DNA from 2 places in the Vibrio tubiashii ATCC 19109 genome. Region 1 is predicted to be linked to the other one. Evidence: predicted binding sites of a transcription regulator. Region 1 holds the regulator's gene; the other holds the start of a gene.

Region 1 (8,065 bases):
GAGGGTGCTCGCGTTTGGGATCAGCAAGGTAAGGAATACATCGACTTTGCTGGTGGTATCGCCGTGAGCTGTTTAGGTCATTGTCATCCTGCAATGGTGAATGCGTTAACTGAACAAGGCCAAAAGCTTTGGCATTTAAGTAACGTAATGACTAACGAGCCTGCGCTTCGTCTCGCTAAAAAGCTTACTGAAGTCAGCTTTGCGGAGAAAGTGTTCTTTGCTAACTCAGGTGCAGAGGCAAACGAAGCGGCTCTGAAACTAGCGCGCCGTTATGCAGCTGATAAGTTTGGCCCAGAAAAATCAGAAATCATCGCATTTAAACAAGGTTTCCATGGCCGTACTTTCTTTACTGTAACTGTTGGTGGTCAAGCGGCTTACTCTGATGGTTTTGGTCCTAAGCCAGGTGATGTCACTCACTTACCATACAATGATGTTGAAGCACTTCGTGAGCATATCTCAGATCGCACTTGTGCCATCATGATGGAACCACTTCAGGGCGAAGGCGGCATCATTTCTCCAACTGACGAATTTGTTCAGACAGTTCGTGAGCTATGTGACAAGCATAATGCTCTACTGATTTTTGATGAAGTACAGACAGGTAACGGTCGTACTGGTCAATTCTACGCATACCAAGGTCTGGGTGTGACTCCAGATATTCTAAGCACAGCTAAGTCTTTAGGCGGCGGTTTCCCTATTGGCGCAATGCTAACTACTACTGAGCTATCTAAGCACCTGAAAGTCGGCACTCATGGTTCGACTTACGGTGGTAACCCACTAGCGTGTGCGGTTGCTGAAGCCGTGGTTGATGTTGTCAGTGCACCAGAAACATTGGCCGGCGTTGCAGAGCGTGAAGCCCTGTTCCGCGAAGGCCTAGCTAAACTGAATGATAAATACAATATGTTCGCGGAAGTTCGCGGCAAAGGCCTTCTTTTAGGTGCTGCGCTTAACGATGAGTGGCAAGGCCGCGCACGTGATGTGTTAGTCGCTGCAGGTAAAGAAGGTCTGATGGTTCTAGTGGCAGGTGCAAACGTAGTTCGTTTCACACCATCACTAGTGATCAGCACGGAAGAAATTAACGAAGGACTTGCGCGACTAGATAAAGCTCTAGCGACGCTAGTTAAATAAGAAATACCTAGTCTAGTGCTCATATCGATATAAACAGTGTCATCCTCAAGAGGGAAGCACGACCGAGTTGGGGATCTCTTGCATCGTGTTGAGAGATTCCCTATCACGATCGTTCCTTACTGTAGGGAATGACAAAAGTGAAAGTAAAAAACGATAACCAATGAGTACTAGCGCTCACTACATCAGGAGGGAGTTTTGATGCTGGTTGTTCGCCCTATCGCAATGTCGGATTACGATGCGCTGCATACATGCGCAGTGGAATCGGGTCACGGATTCACATCTCTACCGGTTAACGAAGAACTGTTAACCAATCGCATTACCCATTCAGAATATAGTTTTACCAAGCCGGACGTAAACGAGCCGGGTGATGAAGGCTATCTCATGGTTGGCTTTGATAATGAGACTGGCGAAGTCGCTGGTTGTACCGGGATTGAAGCCTCCATTGGTTGGGATGTGCCTTTTTACTCTTACCATATCAGTACCGTCGTTCACTCATCGCCAAAACTGGGTGTGAATAACGTGGTTAAGCTACTGACATTCGGTAACAACTACACTGGTTGTAGTGAAATTTGTACTCTGTTCTTAAGACCTTCTTTCCGTCAGGGCTTGAATGGCCGCTTGATGTCGAAGTGTCGTTTTCTAATGATGGCAGAGCATCCGGAAAGATTCTCGAAAACGGTCTTTGCTGAGATGCGCGGTGTATCAGATGAAGAAGGTAACTCACCATTTTGGCAATGGCTACAAGAGCATTTCTTCTCGATTGATTTCACTATGGCTGATTACCTCACTGGTATCGGCAAGAAAGGCTTTATTGCTGACCTTATGCCTAAGCTGCCAATTTACATCAACCTACTGAGCAAAGAGGCTCAAGCGGTGATTGGTCAAGTGCATGAAAACACTAAGCCAGCGTTACGCCTGCTAGAAAAAGAAGGCTTTACGTGTCGTAACTACGTCGACATCTTTGATGGCGGCCCAACGGTTGAGTGTGATGTACGCAATATCGAGTCGGTCCGTCACTCATTTAGAGCAAAAGTCACTATCGCGGAACACACCAGTTCTCAAAACTACTTGATCTCAAACACGTCGTTTGAAGACTTTCGCGCAACTGCGGCGAAAGCGGCTTACGATCAGGCTTCAGATTCAGTGATTTTGTCTCCTGAAGTGGCTAATGCCCTCAAAGTTAACGAAGGCGAATTCGTTCGCATGTTGGCTCAATAGAGCTTTGTATTAAGGAAAATGTGAAGGAACAAGCTATGACACATTGGATTGCTGGCGAATGGGTTGCAGGTCAAGGTGAGTCGATGAACTCACAAAGCCCATACAACAACGAAGTTATCTGGCAGGGCGACAGCGCAACACCGCAGCAAGTTGAGCAAGCGGTGTCAGCGGCACGCAGTGCATTCGTTGGCTGGAAAAAACTAAGCTTTGCTGAGCGTGAAGCGATCGTTCTCGCTTTTGCTGAAAAGGTAAAAGAGAACAGCGAACAAATCGCAGAAATTATCGCTAAAGAAACCGGTAAGCCAATTTGGGAAACGCGTACTGAAGCTGCGGCAATGGCAGGTAAGATTGCAATTTCAATTCGAGCTTACCATGACCGCACCGGTGAAGCTCAACGTGAAGCAGCAGGGAACCAAATCGTCCTTCGTCATCGCCCATTAGGTGTCATGGCGGTGTTTGGCCCATATAACTTCCCTGGGCACCTACCAAACGGTCATATCGTTCCTGCGCTACTGGCAGGTAATACCGTGGTATTTAAGCCGTCAGAGCAAACACCGCTAACCGGTGAGTTTGCCATGAAACTGTGGGATCAAGTTGGTCTGCCGAAAGGGGTGATCAACCTAGTGCAAGGTGCTAAAGAAACCGGTATCGCACTGGCTGATTCTAAAGGCTTAGATGGCGTGCTATTCACAGGTAGCGCGAATACAGGTCATATCCTGCATAAGCAGTTTGCCGGCCAACCGGGTAAGATGCTCGCGCTAGAAATGGGTGGTAACAACCCAATGGTGATCTCTGAAAATTACGGAGAGTTGGACGCGACCGTCTACACCATCATTCAATCAGCGTTTATCAGCGCGGGTCAACGTTGTACTTGTGCTCGCCGTTTGTATGTTCCAGTTGGTGACAAAGGTGACTTACTGGTCAGCAAGCTAGTGGCAGCAACCAATAAGATTCGTGTCGATCAGCCATTTGCTGAGCCAGCACCATTTATGGGCCCTCAGATCTCTAAAGCGGCTGCTGATTTTATTCTTGCTGCTCAAGCAAATCTACAAAAGTTAGGTGGCGAGAGCTTAATTGAAGCTAAAGCCGGAGAAGCTGCATTTGTAACACCTGGCATTATTGATGTTACCGCGATTGCTGAGCTACCAGATGAAGAGTACTTCGGCCCACTACTACAAGTGGTGCGTTATCAAGGTCTAGAGAAAGCGGTTGAGTTAGCCAACGATACTCGCTTTGGTCTATCAGCAGGCTTAGTTTCTACTGACGATGGTGAGTGGGAATACTTTGTCGACCATATTCGTGCTGGCATCGTAAACCGCAATCGCCAGTTAACTGGTGCAAGTGGTGATGCGCCATTTGGTGGCCCGGGCGCGTCAGGTAACTTACGCCCAAGTGCTTACTACGCAGCAGATTACTGTGCTTACCCTATGGCTTCGATGGAAGGAGGAGAAACACTTCTTCCTGCAACGCTAAGCCCAGGTGTTGAACTATAAAAAACGATAAATTTTAGGGAATTCCCTTCTCGCCTCCCCGAGCCGGGAGGCTTTTGAAACGTCACAGGCTGAAGGCTATCTGATCAAACTTTCTGGACACATTTGGTTAGATGGCCTTTTTTATAATTAAACAGATAACAACTCATACTCCATTTACGTAAACCACCCCTACAAGGAGGCGTTATGACGCCAGATGTTTTATTCCAACAGTTATGGAATGACTATATTCAACGCTTATGTCCCTCTGCTGAACAAGTCCACCAACTTCTGCAAGAAGACGAAGCGCTGATCAATGACCACATTGCTCTGCGCACTTTCAATGTAGAACCTCTGGGCATTGCGACCCTTGCACAACCATTCTTAGACGTAGGCTACAAGCCATGCGGTGACTATGTGTTTGAAAGCAAAAAGCTTGTTGCCAAACATTATGAGCACCCGGACACAAAACAGCCAAAAGTGTTCATCAGTGAATTGAAGGTTGAAGAGTGTTCAGCCGAGCTACAAGCTATTGTCGCTAAGCTTGTCGAGCAATTGGACACCAGCAAGCTAAAAGGTCATGAGTTCTTGTATGGCGGTCGTTTGTGGGACATTAGCTTTGCTGACTTCCAGACGTTAGCTAAAGAAAGTGAGTACGCTTCTTGGCTGGCAGCGCATGGTTACGGCGCCAACCACTTTACTGTTAGCGTCAATCAGCTCAATGCATTTGAAGAAGTGAAAGGCGTCAATGACCACCTACGCGATTCCGGCTTTACCATCAATGAGTTTGGTGGCGAAGTGAAGGGGTCTCCTGATGTGCTGCTAGAGCAATCTTCAACGATGGCGGATAAAGTTGTGGTAACCTTCACCGAAGGTACAGAGATTATCCCTGGCGGTTTCTACGAGTTTGCTAAGCGCTACCCAATGAGCAACGGTGAACTTTATCCAGGATTTGTCGCAGCTTCTGCTGACAAGATCTTCGAGAGTACTAACGGCTAGGAAGAGCTGAGAACGGGCTGCGCCCTAGAGATGCGGGAACGCTGCGCTTCGAGAGAGTTTGATCTCGGATGTGGAAAGGTGTTCTAGAAGGACGAAGTCCGTTCCGTAGCACTGCGTTCCCGATTCTCGCATCCGATAATCCGATATAAACAAAAAGCCACCAATGTCTCCATTGGTGGCTTTTAAAATTTTAGCGGTTAATCGAAATTAACGAGTACCGTAAACCACGATAGTTTTACCGTGTGCAGAAATTAGGTTCTGCTCTTCTAGCATCTTTAAGATACGACCTACTGTCTCACGAGAACAGCCAACGATTTGACCGATTTCTTGACGAGTGATCTTAATCTGCATGCCATCTGGGTGAGTCATCGCATCTGGTTGCTTCGCTAGGTTTAGTAGCGTTTGAGCAATACGGCCAGTTACGTCTAGGAATGCTAGGTCACCTACTTTTTGGCTAGTCACTTGTAGGCGGCTTGCCATTTGCGCAGATAAGCGCATTAGGATGTCTGGGTTTACTTGGATAAGCTGACGGAATTTCTTAAATGAGATTTCCGCAACTTCACAAGGAGATTTAGCACGAACCCATGCTGTACGCTCTTGGTCTTCTTCGAATAGACCAAGTTCACCGATAAAGTCACCTTGGTTTAGGTAAGAAAGGATCATTTCCTTACCTTCTTCGTCTTTAATAAGAACCGCTACTGAACCTTTTACGATGTAGTACAAAGTTTCAGCTTTCTCGCCCGCGTGAATTAGCGTGCTTTTTGAAGGGTACTTATGAATATGACAATGTGAAAGAAACCACTCTAATGTTGGGTCGGTTTGAGGTTTACCTAGAACCATAATATCTCACTTCCTCTGCAGGGTACGCTTGCCGCTTTCCATATTTTAGCTAAGCCTTAATCAAGACCTACTAGGATAAGAGCACTTTACAAATGCTGCAAGCCAACTTGTGTTTCGGTAAGAAATAGTATCCTTTTTCGAAAACGATTTCTTGATTTTAATCGGGTACAACTGGGGTTTTAGTACGCAAAACTGTGCACATGATCACGGTATGAAAAGTAATCGTGTTCTAGCTGAGGGTATTAACCAATTTTGCCCGTTTCGATGAGCTGTTGAAGTATCGGTTTAACGATTAGCTCCATGGCAAAACTCATCTTACCGCCAGGGACAACAATCGTGTTATGACGCGACATAAATGCCCCATCAATCATTGCCAGTAGATATGGGTAATCTACGTTTTTAATGCCTCGTAATCGAATAACAACAAAACTCTCATCTAAACTCGGAATGCCTTTGGCGTTAAGCGGGTTAGATGTGTCGACGGTAGGGACACGCTGAAAGTTAATATGAGTACGAGAAAATTGGGGGGTAATGTAGTTCAGGTAGTCATCCATGGAGCGGACGATAGAGTCCATCACCGCTTCACGCGAGTGACCACGATCGCGGGTATCACGAACGAATTTCTGAATCCATTCAAGGTTCACGATAGGCACCATGCCAATCAGAAAATCAACATGCTGTGATACGTTAACCTCGCCATCGACAACACCGCCATGCAGACCTTCATAAAACAGGACGTCGGAGTTTTCTGGCAGATCTTGCCAAGGCGTAAAGGTGCCTGGCATTTGGTTGTATGGAACCGCTTCATCGAAAGTATGCAGGTAACGGCGGATTTGACCGACGCCTTCTTGACCGTACTTGCGGAAGAACTCTTCAAGTCCATTGAAGTCGTTCGCCTGAGGGCCAAAGTAACTGATATGGCGACCCTGCTCACGTGCCTTTCGGATTTCGACATCCATTTCAGGGCGCGTAAAGCGGTGGAAGCTATCGCCTTCAACCCAAGCGGGTTTGACGTCCATCATATTGAACATCTTGCGGAAAGCTTCAGAAGTCGTTGTGGTACCAGCTCCAGAGGAACCAGTGACCGCAATAATCGGGTGTTTTGCTGACATGACAAACCTTGTCGTAATCTAATCCTTTAAACGAAAACCACTATAGCACGCTTTAGTGGTCAGTCACTGTATGCGATGCGCTAAAGTACTAAAACTTTCGTTTGAGTTGAATATCGACGGTTTCGTGCAGTTCTGAGAAGACAACAACCGCTTCCCCTGATTCCAACTGGGTACGTATCTGGTCGATTTTGTTTTGCAGCGAGATCTCGACATCCCCGTAGTCAGTCCCTTCACGCAGGACAAATTCCCGAATGAGATTTTCTAGTGTTGCTGGCTCGATTTGTTGCCATGGAACGATCATAAATACCTCTTTATTTTATGATTTAGGCCAAGGTGATTGGCTACGCGGAGAGAGCCAAACTTTCATAGTATGCAGGTAGTGCCTCTTCGAGCCAAAACCTCGGTTTTAACGCACTGCCGGTAACAAAACCAACATGCCCACCTTGTTCAAACAGTCGGTAGTCAATGTTATCAGGCAAGACATATTTGGGAATCACAGCATCGGTCATGAACGGATCGTCTTTCGCATGTATGATCTGTGTGGGTAGAGTGATTTCTTTTAGGCGATGGATGCCCGAGCAGCGCTGATAATAGTCTTCTGCGTCCTTGAAACCATGCAGCGGGGCGGTGATTAGGTCGTCAAACTCGTACAGTTTAGTTACGCGTTTGATGTTTTGATAGCTCAAGCCAAGCTCTCCTTTCAGCAGTTGATGCTTTTGCAGTGCGCTTTTCTTCAGCGATGACAGGAGATAATTTTTATACAGCTTGGAAAAGCCTTGTTCGATGCGCTCAGAGCAGGCAGACAGGTCTAGTGGCGCAGACACTATGGTGGCGGCATCAATCAGAGGCTCTTGATTGTACTTGGCAAGGTAGTTGGCCAGCATATTGCCGCCAAGAGAAATTCCTACCGCGACTTTAGTTTGGTGTGGGAACAGCGAATCTAGATGTTCAAGGAAGAAACGGGCGTCTTCCACTTCACCTGAGTGATAGGCGCGAGCAAGTTTGTTGGGTTTACCGCTACAGCCACGAAAATGCATCATCACCGACAGCCAGCCTTGCTTTGCAAAAGCGTCCATTAAACCATTAGCATACGGGCTGTAGAAACATCCTTCCAAACCGTGGAACAAAACAAAAATCGGCTTGCTTTTGGCTGACTTGCCATTGATATCTTCACTCCAAGCGATATCGAGGAAGTCTCCATCCGGAGTATCTAAAGTTTGCCAGATTGGTTCAAACAGGGCTTTTTTGCGAATAAAGCGCGGAGCAAGCGTTTGTAGGTGTGGGTTGGCTAATCCTTTAGCG
Region 2 (8,065 bases), on a different replicon from region 1:
CGTCGCCAACTTCTTCACGAATCTCTACGTTCGCACCATCCATAGTACCGATAGTTAGTGCACCGTTTAGCGCCATCTTCATGTTACCCGTACCTGATGCTTCTTTACCCGCTAGCGAGATTTGTTGCGAAACGTCAGCCGCTGGAATGATGATTTCAGCCATGCTTACGCGGTAGTCTGGGATGAATACCACTTTCAGCTTGTTGCCAATGCGCGGATCATTGTTGATCTTCTCAGCAACCTTGTTCACTGCGAAGATGATCTCTTTCGCTAGGTGGTAGCCTGGCGCTGCTTTCGCTGCAAAGAAACACACGCGTGGCGTGCATTCAAAACCAGGTTCATTGATGATGCGGTGGTACAGAGACAAGATGTGTAGCAAGTCTAGATGCTGACGCTTGTACTCGTGCAGACGTTTGATTTGAACATCAAAGATAGCATTTGTATCTAGCTCGATACCCATGTTCTCTTGAACCCAATCAGCAAGGCGCTGTTTGTTTTGCTTCTTAACTGCCATGAATTCTTGTTGGAACTTAGCGTCAGTTGCAAACTTAGCAATACCTTCTAACTGCTCAAGTTTTGCTGGCCACTCGCTACCAATTTTATCAGTGATCAGCTGAGACAGACCTGGGTTACAGAACTTCAACCAACGACGAGGTGTTACACCGTTTGTTACGTTAGTCAGTTTACCTGGGAAGATTTCGTTAAACTCAGGGAATAGGTCTTTCTTCACTAGCTCTGAGTGAAGCGCTGCTACGCCGTTGACTTTGTAAGAACCGATAACACAAAGGTTAGCCATGCGAACCATGCGGTTGAAACCTTCTTGGATGATAGACAGCTTCGCTTGCTTCTCACCATCACCAGGCCACATCTTACGTACTTCTTGTAGGAAGCGGTGGTTGATTTCAAAGATGATTTCCATATGACGAGGTAGTAGGCGCTGAATCAGCGACTCTGGCCACGTTTCTAGTGCTTCTGGTAGTAGCGTGTGGTTAGTGTAGGCAAAAGTATTTGCACTGATGTCCCACGCTTTATCCCAAGATAGACCTTTCTCGTCGATCAGGATGCGCATTAGCTCTGGGATAGCAATTGTTGGGTGCGTATCGTTAAGTTGAATTGTCTCTTGCTTAGGAAGATCAGCCAGCGCAAAACCTGCTTCTTCATGACGACGTAGAATGTCGCGTACCGATGCTGCCGAGTGGAAGTACTGCTGCATTAGACGCAGAGTTTTACCTTTCTCGTGGTTATCATTCGGGTACAGAACTTTAGTAATGTTGCCCGCATCAATCAGAGCGTGCTGCGCTTCAAAGTAGTCGCCGTTGTTAAAGCTCGCTAGTGAGAATGGTGCAATTGCCTGACATTCCCAAAGACGTAGCGGATAAACCGTATCTGACTCGTAACCCACGATTGGTAGATCCCAAGGCATTGCTTTTACGCTCATACCCGGTACCCATTTACGAACTTCTTTACCGTTCTCATGTGTTACTTCGACATGACCATAGAAGCCAATTTCTTGCGCAAGTTTAGGACGCGCGACTTCCCAAGGGTAGCCTTCAACACCGCGCCATGCGTCTGGTGCTTCTTGCTGACGACCTTCTTCGAACGATTGTTTAAACAGACCGTATTCGTAGTGTAGGCCGTAACCTACTGTTGGATATTCTTGTGCAGCACACGAATCCATAAAACACGCTGCCAAGCGGCCTAGACCACCGTTACCCAGTGAAGGATCACGCTCTTCTTCAAGTAGATCCGTTAGGTTTTGACCTAGCTCCGCCATCGCATCAGTGATTTGGTCGTATAGGCCCATGCTGATCAGGTTGTTACCTGTTAGACGACCAATTAGGAATTCTAGAGATAAGTAGTTAACACTTTTTGCGTTTTTGATTTTTGGATCTTGCTCGGTCTTAAGCAAGTCAAACGTTGTTAGTTCAGCAAGCGCTTTGCCCATGGCTAAGTACCACTCACGCGCTGTCGCTGTCTCTTCAGTCTTAGCGTAAGTTGCTGAAAGGTGCTTTTTCACATCAGCTTGGAAAGTCGCTTTATCAAAATTTTTCTGTTGCGTAGGTTTCATTAGAGAAATCTCACTTATTGGTTCTAATCCATCTGTGCCATATCGTGCATTGACATGAACAGCAAAACATCCTCCTACAACACGGCAATTTGGGAGGAGGACGAAGGGCGTAGAGGGCGTATTACCAAGGGCTCAGTGATCTAACTCTCATTTAAATTCAACATCGTCTGAGCTCTGGTGATAGGGATCACACCATCAACGCATTTAACCTATAACTGATGTATTAAAGATATGTGTAGAGGAACATAGTCAATTGAACAATATGCATACTCGGTCACAATAAGATTTGCTAGACGATGCAAATTACATGCTTTTTGGTGCAAGTGGGTGATCAAATCCCATTATCCACCCCACCAATAAGTGACAAGAATCACAAAAATAGGGCGTAGTTAGCATCAAAATGTGAATTACGCGAAAAACCCGCCGTCGATCAATAACTGTAGCGATTATTCTCAAGTAACATCCTTGCCAATAAGCTTAATTGCACAATATTTGCTCAATTACGTACCAAGCTGATTGGAATTACGTGATTCTCTAAATATAGGGCACGGCATAGGGACAAAAAGATGTGGATTCCTTCGAAATTAACTCGCCCGGCTCGCTTACATAATGCGATTGTCCGACCACGAGTACTAGACCTTCTTCAACAAGCTCCATTTTACAAACTGGTCTTGTTTAGATCTCCTGCTGGCTATGGAAAAACCACGATGGCCGCCCAATGGCTATCAGATAAGTCACACGTAGGCTGGTACAGTATTGATGAGAGCGATAACGATTCATTCCGCTTCATCAACTACCTGCTACAAGCGCTCAATAAAGCGACGGATGGCAGTTGCCCGAATTCACAAAAGCTAGCGGAAAAGCGTCAATTCTCGTCGCTTCACTCATTGTTTGGCGAAGTCTTCACGGAAATGTCGAACTTCCATCAAGAGTGTTACTTGGTGCTAGACGACTACCACCTAATTTCAGAAGATGAAATTCACGAAGCGATGCGCTTCTTCCTCAAACATATGCCAGATAACGTCACTTTGGTTGTAACCAGCCGAGCAGCTCCACCACTTGGCACCGCTAACCTTCGTGTTCGCGATCTGATGATCGAAATTGGCGACGAGTTACTCGCGTTTGATACGGAAGAGACCACTCGATTCTTTAACCAACGAGTCGCGGACGGCATTGACGATGCGACGGCAAGTAATCTAAGAAACTATGTTGAAGGCTGGCCATCAGCATTGCAACTTATCGCTCTGCAAGCCCAGCACCAGCATAAAACCTTAGCTCAATCAGCGGAATCCTTCTCTCAGTTTAATCACGCTCATCTATGGGATTACTTGGTTGAAGAGGTGTTTGATCTTCTCGACAAAGAAACGCGTCAATTCTTACTTCAATGTTCGGTATTGGATCATTTCAATGATCAGTTGGTATGTGAGCTGACAGAACGTGAAGATGCCCTTAGCATGATTGAATCACTAAACCGATTCGGCTTGTTTATTCACCCACTAGAGGGCGAGCAAAACTGGTATCGCTTCCACAACCTGTTTGCAGAATTCCTAGCTCACGAGCGTACCGCGCGTATTCCTCAACAAGAGAAACAACTTCATCAGACAGCAGCAAAAGCATGGTTGAAACTCTCATCACCTCATCAAGCATTGCGTCATGCTCAAGAAGCCAATAACAGCCAACTGACAGCGGATATCTTAAGCCAGTATGGTTGGAAGATGTTTAACGGCGGTGAGCTAATTACGCTAGAAAAGGCGATCAATACCCTCACACCTGAGCAACTTTATAGCGAGCCTAAACTCTGCATGCTGCAAGCTTGGTTGGCTCAGAGTCAGCATAGATATAACGACGTCGGTGACTTATTGTCGAAAGCCGATGAGCAAATGAAGCAACTAAACATCGTTTTAAGTGCTAAGGAGCAGGGAGAGTTCAATGCTCTGCGCGCTCAGGTTGCGATCAACCAAGATGAGCCTGAGAAAGCGCTTGAACTTGCTGAGCTGGCACTTAGCCAAGTAGACAGTACGGTTTATCGCAGCCGCATCGTTGCTACCTCTGTGGTTGGTGAAGTTAACCATGTACTCGGGCATCTAAGCCGCGCCCTGCCTATGATGCAGCAAACCGAAAAACTGGCTCGCCAATATCAGGTCTATCACCAAGCCTTGTGGGCAATGCTTCAACAGAGTGAAATTCTGATTGCTCAAGGCTATGTTCAAGCGGCGTACGAAGTTCAAGATAACGCTTTCAAGCTGATCGAAGAACACCAATTACAGCAAGTGCCTCTGCATGAGTTTTTGCTTCGCGTCCGAGCGCAAATTCTGTGGTGTTGGAACCGCTTAGATGAGGCAGAAGAGTGTGCCTACAAGGGTTTACATGTTCTAGGCGACCACAGTCCAAGTAAGCACTTACATAGCTACTCAATGTTGGCGCGTATCGCGATTGGTCGTGGTGAACTCGATAAAGCGGGTAAGTTTATCGAGCAGATTGCTCACTTACTTAAACAATCTACTTACCATGTTGACTGGACCGCCAACGCATCACTTTCGCTGATTCTGTTCTGGCAAGCTCGTGGCGATCTAGACTCCATTCAACAATGGCTTGAAACCACAGTACGTCCTGAAACGGCATGCAATCACTTCACTCAACTGCAGTGGCGCAATATCGCTCGCGCGCAAATCTCGCTAGAGCAATATGCAGATGCGGGCAAAACACTTGAATTCTTACAGCAACAAGCGCAAGAAAACGAGTTGTTGACTGATACCAATCGAAACTTGATTGTTGAAGCGGTACTTGCCGTTTCTCAAGATGATGAAGAAACTGCACGTGAACACCTAAAACGCGCGTTGGAGTTAACCAATCAAACCGGTATGTTGGGCAATTTCCTCGTTGATGGCGCCAAGATTGGCCATATCTTAGAGAAACTTAACCAAAAAAGTGAACTCGGCGACTTAGAGCGCCATCGCGCACAACAGTTGCTTAAAGATATTTCGACTACTCAGCGCAGCAGCTCCGTTCACTTTGATGAAGAGTTTGTTGAGAAACTCGTTAATCACCCAAATATCCCAGAACTTGTTCGTACGAGTCCGCTTACTCAGCGAGAGTGGCAGGTGCTTGGGCTGATCTACTCTGGGTTTAGCAACGAGCAGATTGCTCAAGAGCTCGATGTCGCTGGCACTACAATTAAAACGCATATTCGTAACTTATATCAGAAACTCAATATTGCGAACCGTAAGGAAGCGATTAGAACCGCTGAAAATTTACTGCAATTGATGGGGTATTAGATAAATTCAATTCCCAAAGACGGGTCATAATGTTCAAAAAAGCCAACAGCATTTGCTGTTGGCTTTTTTAGTTATAAGGACTTAGCCTCTATTTCAATCTTCGCATTCCACGACGGTTCATTGCGATCTTTTTTGACTATGCCTTTATTGATCAGCCAAGTCACTGCCGTATCGGTCTTATTCGCTCCCGGGAAATTCGTTTTGCTGATCAATTTACATGTATCAAACGTACCTGCTGGAACAGTGACTCTCTCTTTCCCAAGATATGTTTCACTGTAATCAAATACTGACTTATGCCACGCATCCGTTATCGCACTCAGCGCTATTTCGGTATCTGCTGTACGCAATCCGTGAGTAACCAGTTGAGCCGGAACTGTACTAGTATCAAATACGGCAGTTAATGGCGCATTAATTGCCCTTGCATGCGCTTTTTCAACTCCAAGCTGTTTAGTCTTGTGAGCAACCGCCGTTGGCAAACCAACCTTAGCGATGCCATGTATTCGTTCATCGTGTTGGTTAAAGCCTTCTTGTCCTAGGTAGTGTTCAGGTGTGCTATACGCATACTCGTATCCTACTAGCGCACCCTGTAAGTCAAGTTCACTCACTTTAGTTTTTTCTAACCTGCCCGCCCAATCTGAAATCCAACTTGGCAGCCCTGTGACATTGGTAACATCATCGAGCCATGAGAAATTATTACCGAGATACTCCGAATGAAATTGCAATGAAGTTGGTACGCCACCTGTAAAGGTGCGTGAGACATCATAAACAATTTTGTCGCCTATCGTTTTTTCATAACCAGCGTCTGCTAATGAATCTAAACAAGCTTGTAAGTTTAACGGCTGAGAAGATCTATCTAAGATGAACTGCTGTGTTGTACTATCAAAAACGTACTCTTCTCGTGTTGAGGCTGAAGGAATGTACCAAGTATTACGTACAAAGCCTTCCGCCACTGATAGATAAGACTTACGGTCTTTTGGGTTCACCGCAACCTGACTTGCAACATCAATGATCGTTGCCGGCATAGACACTTCGCGAAGTTGGACACCATTGACAACAATATCACGCCACTGTCCAGCCTCAGGCAATAGTTCTAAAGGTTCGTTATACCAAGAGTAGAAGTAGTATTTTACCTCACCTCCATCAAGCAATTGGGCTCGGATACCTCCTCGCTTCATCGCCCCGAATGGAACCAACCCGTCAACATTAAACGTACCACTCCTGTCTGATTGATCCACTACTTTAGTTTGCTCAAGACTGGTGAGCCACTTTTCTTGATTGTCTTTAAATACAGAAAAACCGTTGCAAGAATTATTCAGTTCAACATAGCGGTCTTCGCCTTTACAGCCTTTTCCTTTGTAAAATGAGTAGTAACCTTCAATACTCTTGGTTAGAGACTGTTTGTACATCACCGTATTGTCAGGGAACACTAGATCGGCAGGCAAAGTATTTGACCAAGCACCACTACTATCAACCTGCTTCACTATTGAGCGAACATTAACGCCGCTTACATCGATTTTCATTATGCTAACAATATCGCTCAAGACGGAATCAGCCGAAGTCAGTTTGATTTTGTGATTGTCCAGCACCTCAATCTTTTCGATAGCAGCATTTTCACTTTGCCAACCATTGTTCGCCAATACCATTTGTAAACTCGGTAGCTTCTCTGCCGCTAATACAAAATCACCAACTGTATAGTCATAGACTTTGCTACTTTCTTGAATACCGCCATCACTTCTAAACTGCACCGAACCAAACTGCAATGTCATCGGTTTATCTGCGTGAGTTGTACCGGCTAGCCAATGAATTCCTTCCTCGTACAACTCCTTGGCGTGGTTGATTATGACTCCTTTTTTCTTAGCTTCATTTTCTTTGATTTTGTCACTTAAGTTGTTTTTATCGAGATCGATATTCTCTCGTTCGATCTCAGTAGCAATTGTCTTAGCATCAAACTGACCTGCATTGTTCGATATATCTGCGACAACATTTTCAAGTACCATGGTCACTTCTTCGACAATCAATGAAATCAGTTCATGCTCACTGATTCCTGCCCCAGCGCTGACCTCTTTTAGTGAATCAGTTTTCGACGCCATAATACTCGCCGTAACTTGGGCGATCTTATGCAACTTCTCATAGACTGCTTTATCTGTACTACTCAACTCAACCGAGTTTTTTGCAGCAATATAGTCTTTGGTTACGTCAATACTCGTACCAATTTTTTGCTGAACTTTGGACTTAGCCTCTTCTATTGAACTGCCTTTTTCCATCTCATTTTGGAGCATAGTTGTCAGTGGACTAATAAAATCTGATCCAGGTGGTGCGGTCAAATTATAGCCTTGGGTTAAAACCACTCCTGGATTGTCTGAGTCGATTGTTTGTCCTGCGACCACCTCGATCAATAGTACGCCTTTTGCAATTTGCTCAGCGGAAAGCCCGGTAAGCGTAAATTCACCATTGTCTCCTGTGACGGCATTCGGTTCTGAAGATTCACAAACTTTATTATTATTTAAGTCTAAGCAGGCATTGGCGCCAATAAGATAGCCATCCGCTGCACGTGCGGTCAATGACGAGGAGTTGGCAGAGCTAGACGTAGAACTGGTACTAGCCGAGCCTGAATCTGAACCTCCGCATGCCGTTAATACAACGGCTATAGCAAGAGCGATCGAAGAGTGCTTTAAGACCATAAACTGTCTCCAAATGTTGCGTATTTATCCATAAAAAGCAG

What was found. The regulator CRP, encoded in region 1, controls carbon source genes, mostly activating them, when cyclic AMP is high. The targets are predictions, from matches to a motif close to TGTGANNNNNNTCACA.
Region 2: the regulator CRP is predicted to act here: its motif matches at 2,428-2,443, upstream of malT (HTH-type transcriptional regulator MalT).

The regions. Positions count from the first base shown of each region.
Region 1 is NZ_CP009354.1:227,880-235,944, forward strand. It holds gene IX91_RS01040 (aspartate aminotransferase family protein) at 1-1,125, shown strand, start outside; gene astA (arginine N-succinyltransferase) at 1,324-2,343, shown strand; gene astD (succinylglutamate-semialdehyde dehydrogenase) at 2,379-3,836, shown strand; gene IX91_RS01055 (DUF1338 domain-containing protein) at 4,020-4,811, shown strand; gene crp (cAMP-activated global transcriptional regulator CRP) at 5,019-5,651, opposite strand; gene IX91_RS01065 (phosphoribulokinase) at 5,894-6,763, opposite strand; gene IX91_RS01070 (YheU family protein) at 6,852-7,064, opposite strand; gene IX91_RS01075 (hydrolase) at 7,105-8,065, opposite strand, start outside.
Region 2 is NZ_CP009355.1:1,622,560-1,630,624, forward strand. It holds gene IX91_RS22495 (glycogen/starch/alpha-glucan phosphorylase) at 1-2,068, opposite strand, end outside; gene malT (HTH-type transcriptional regulator MalT) at 2,635-5,343, shown strand; gene IX91_RS22505 (hypothetical protein) at 5,415-8,024, opposite strand.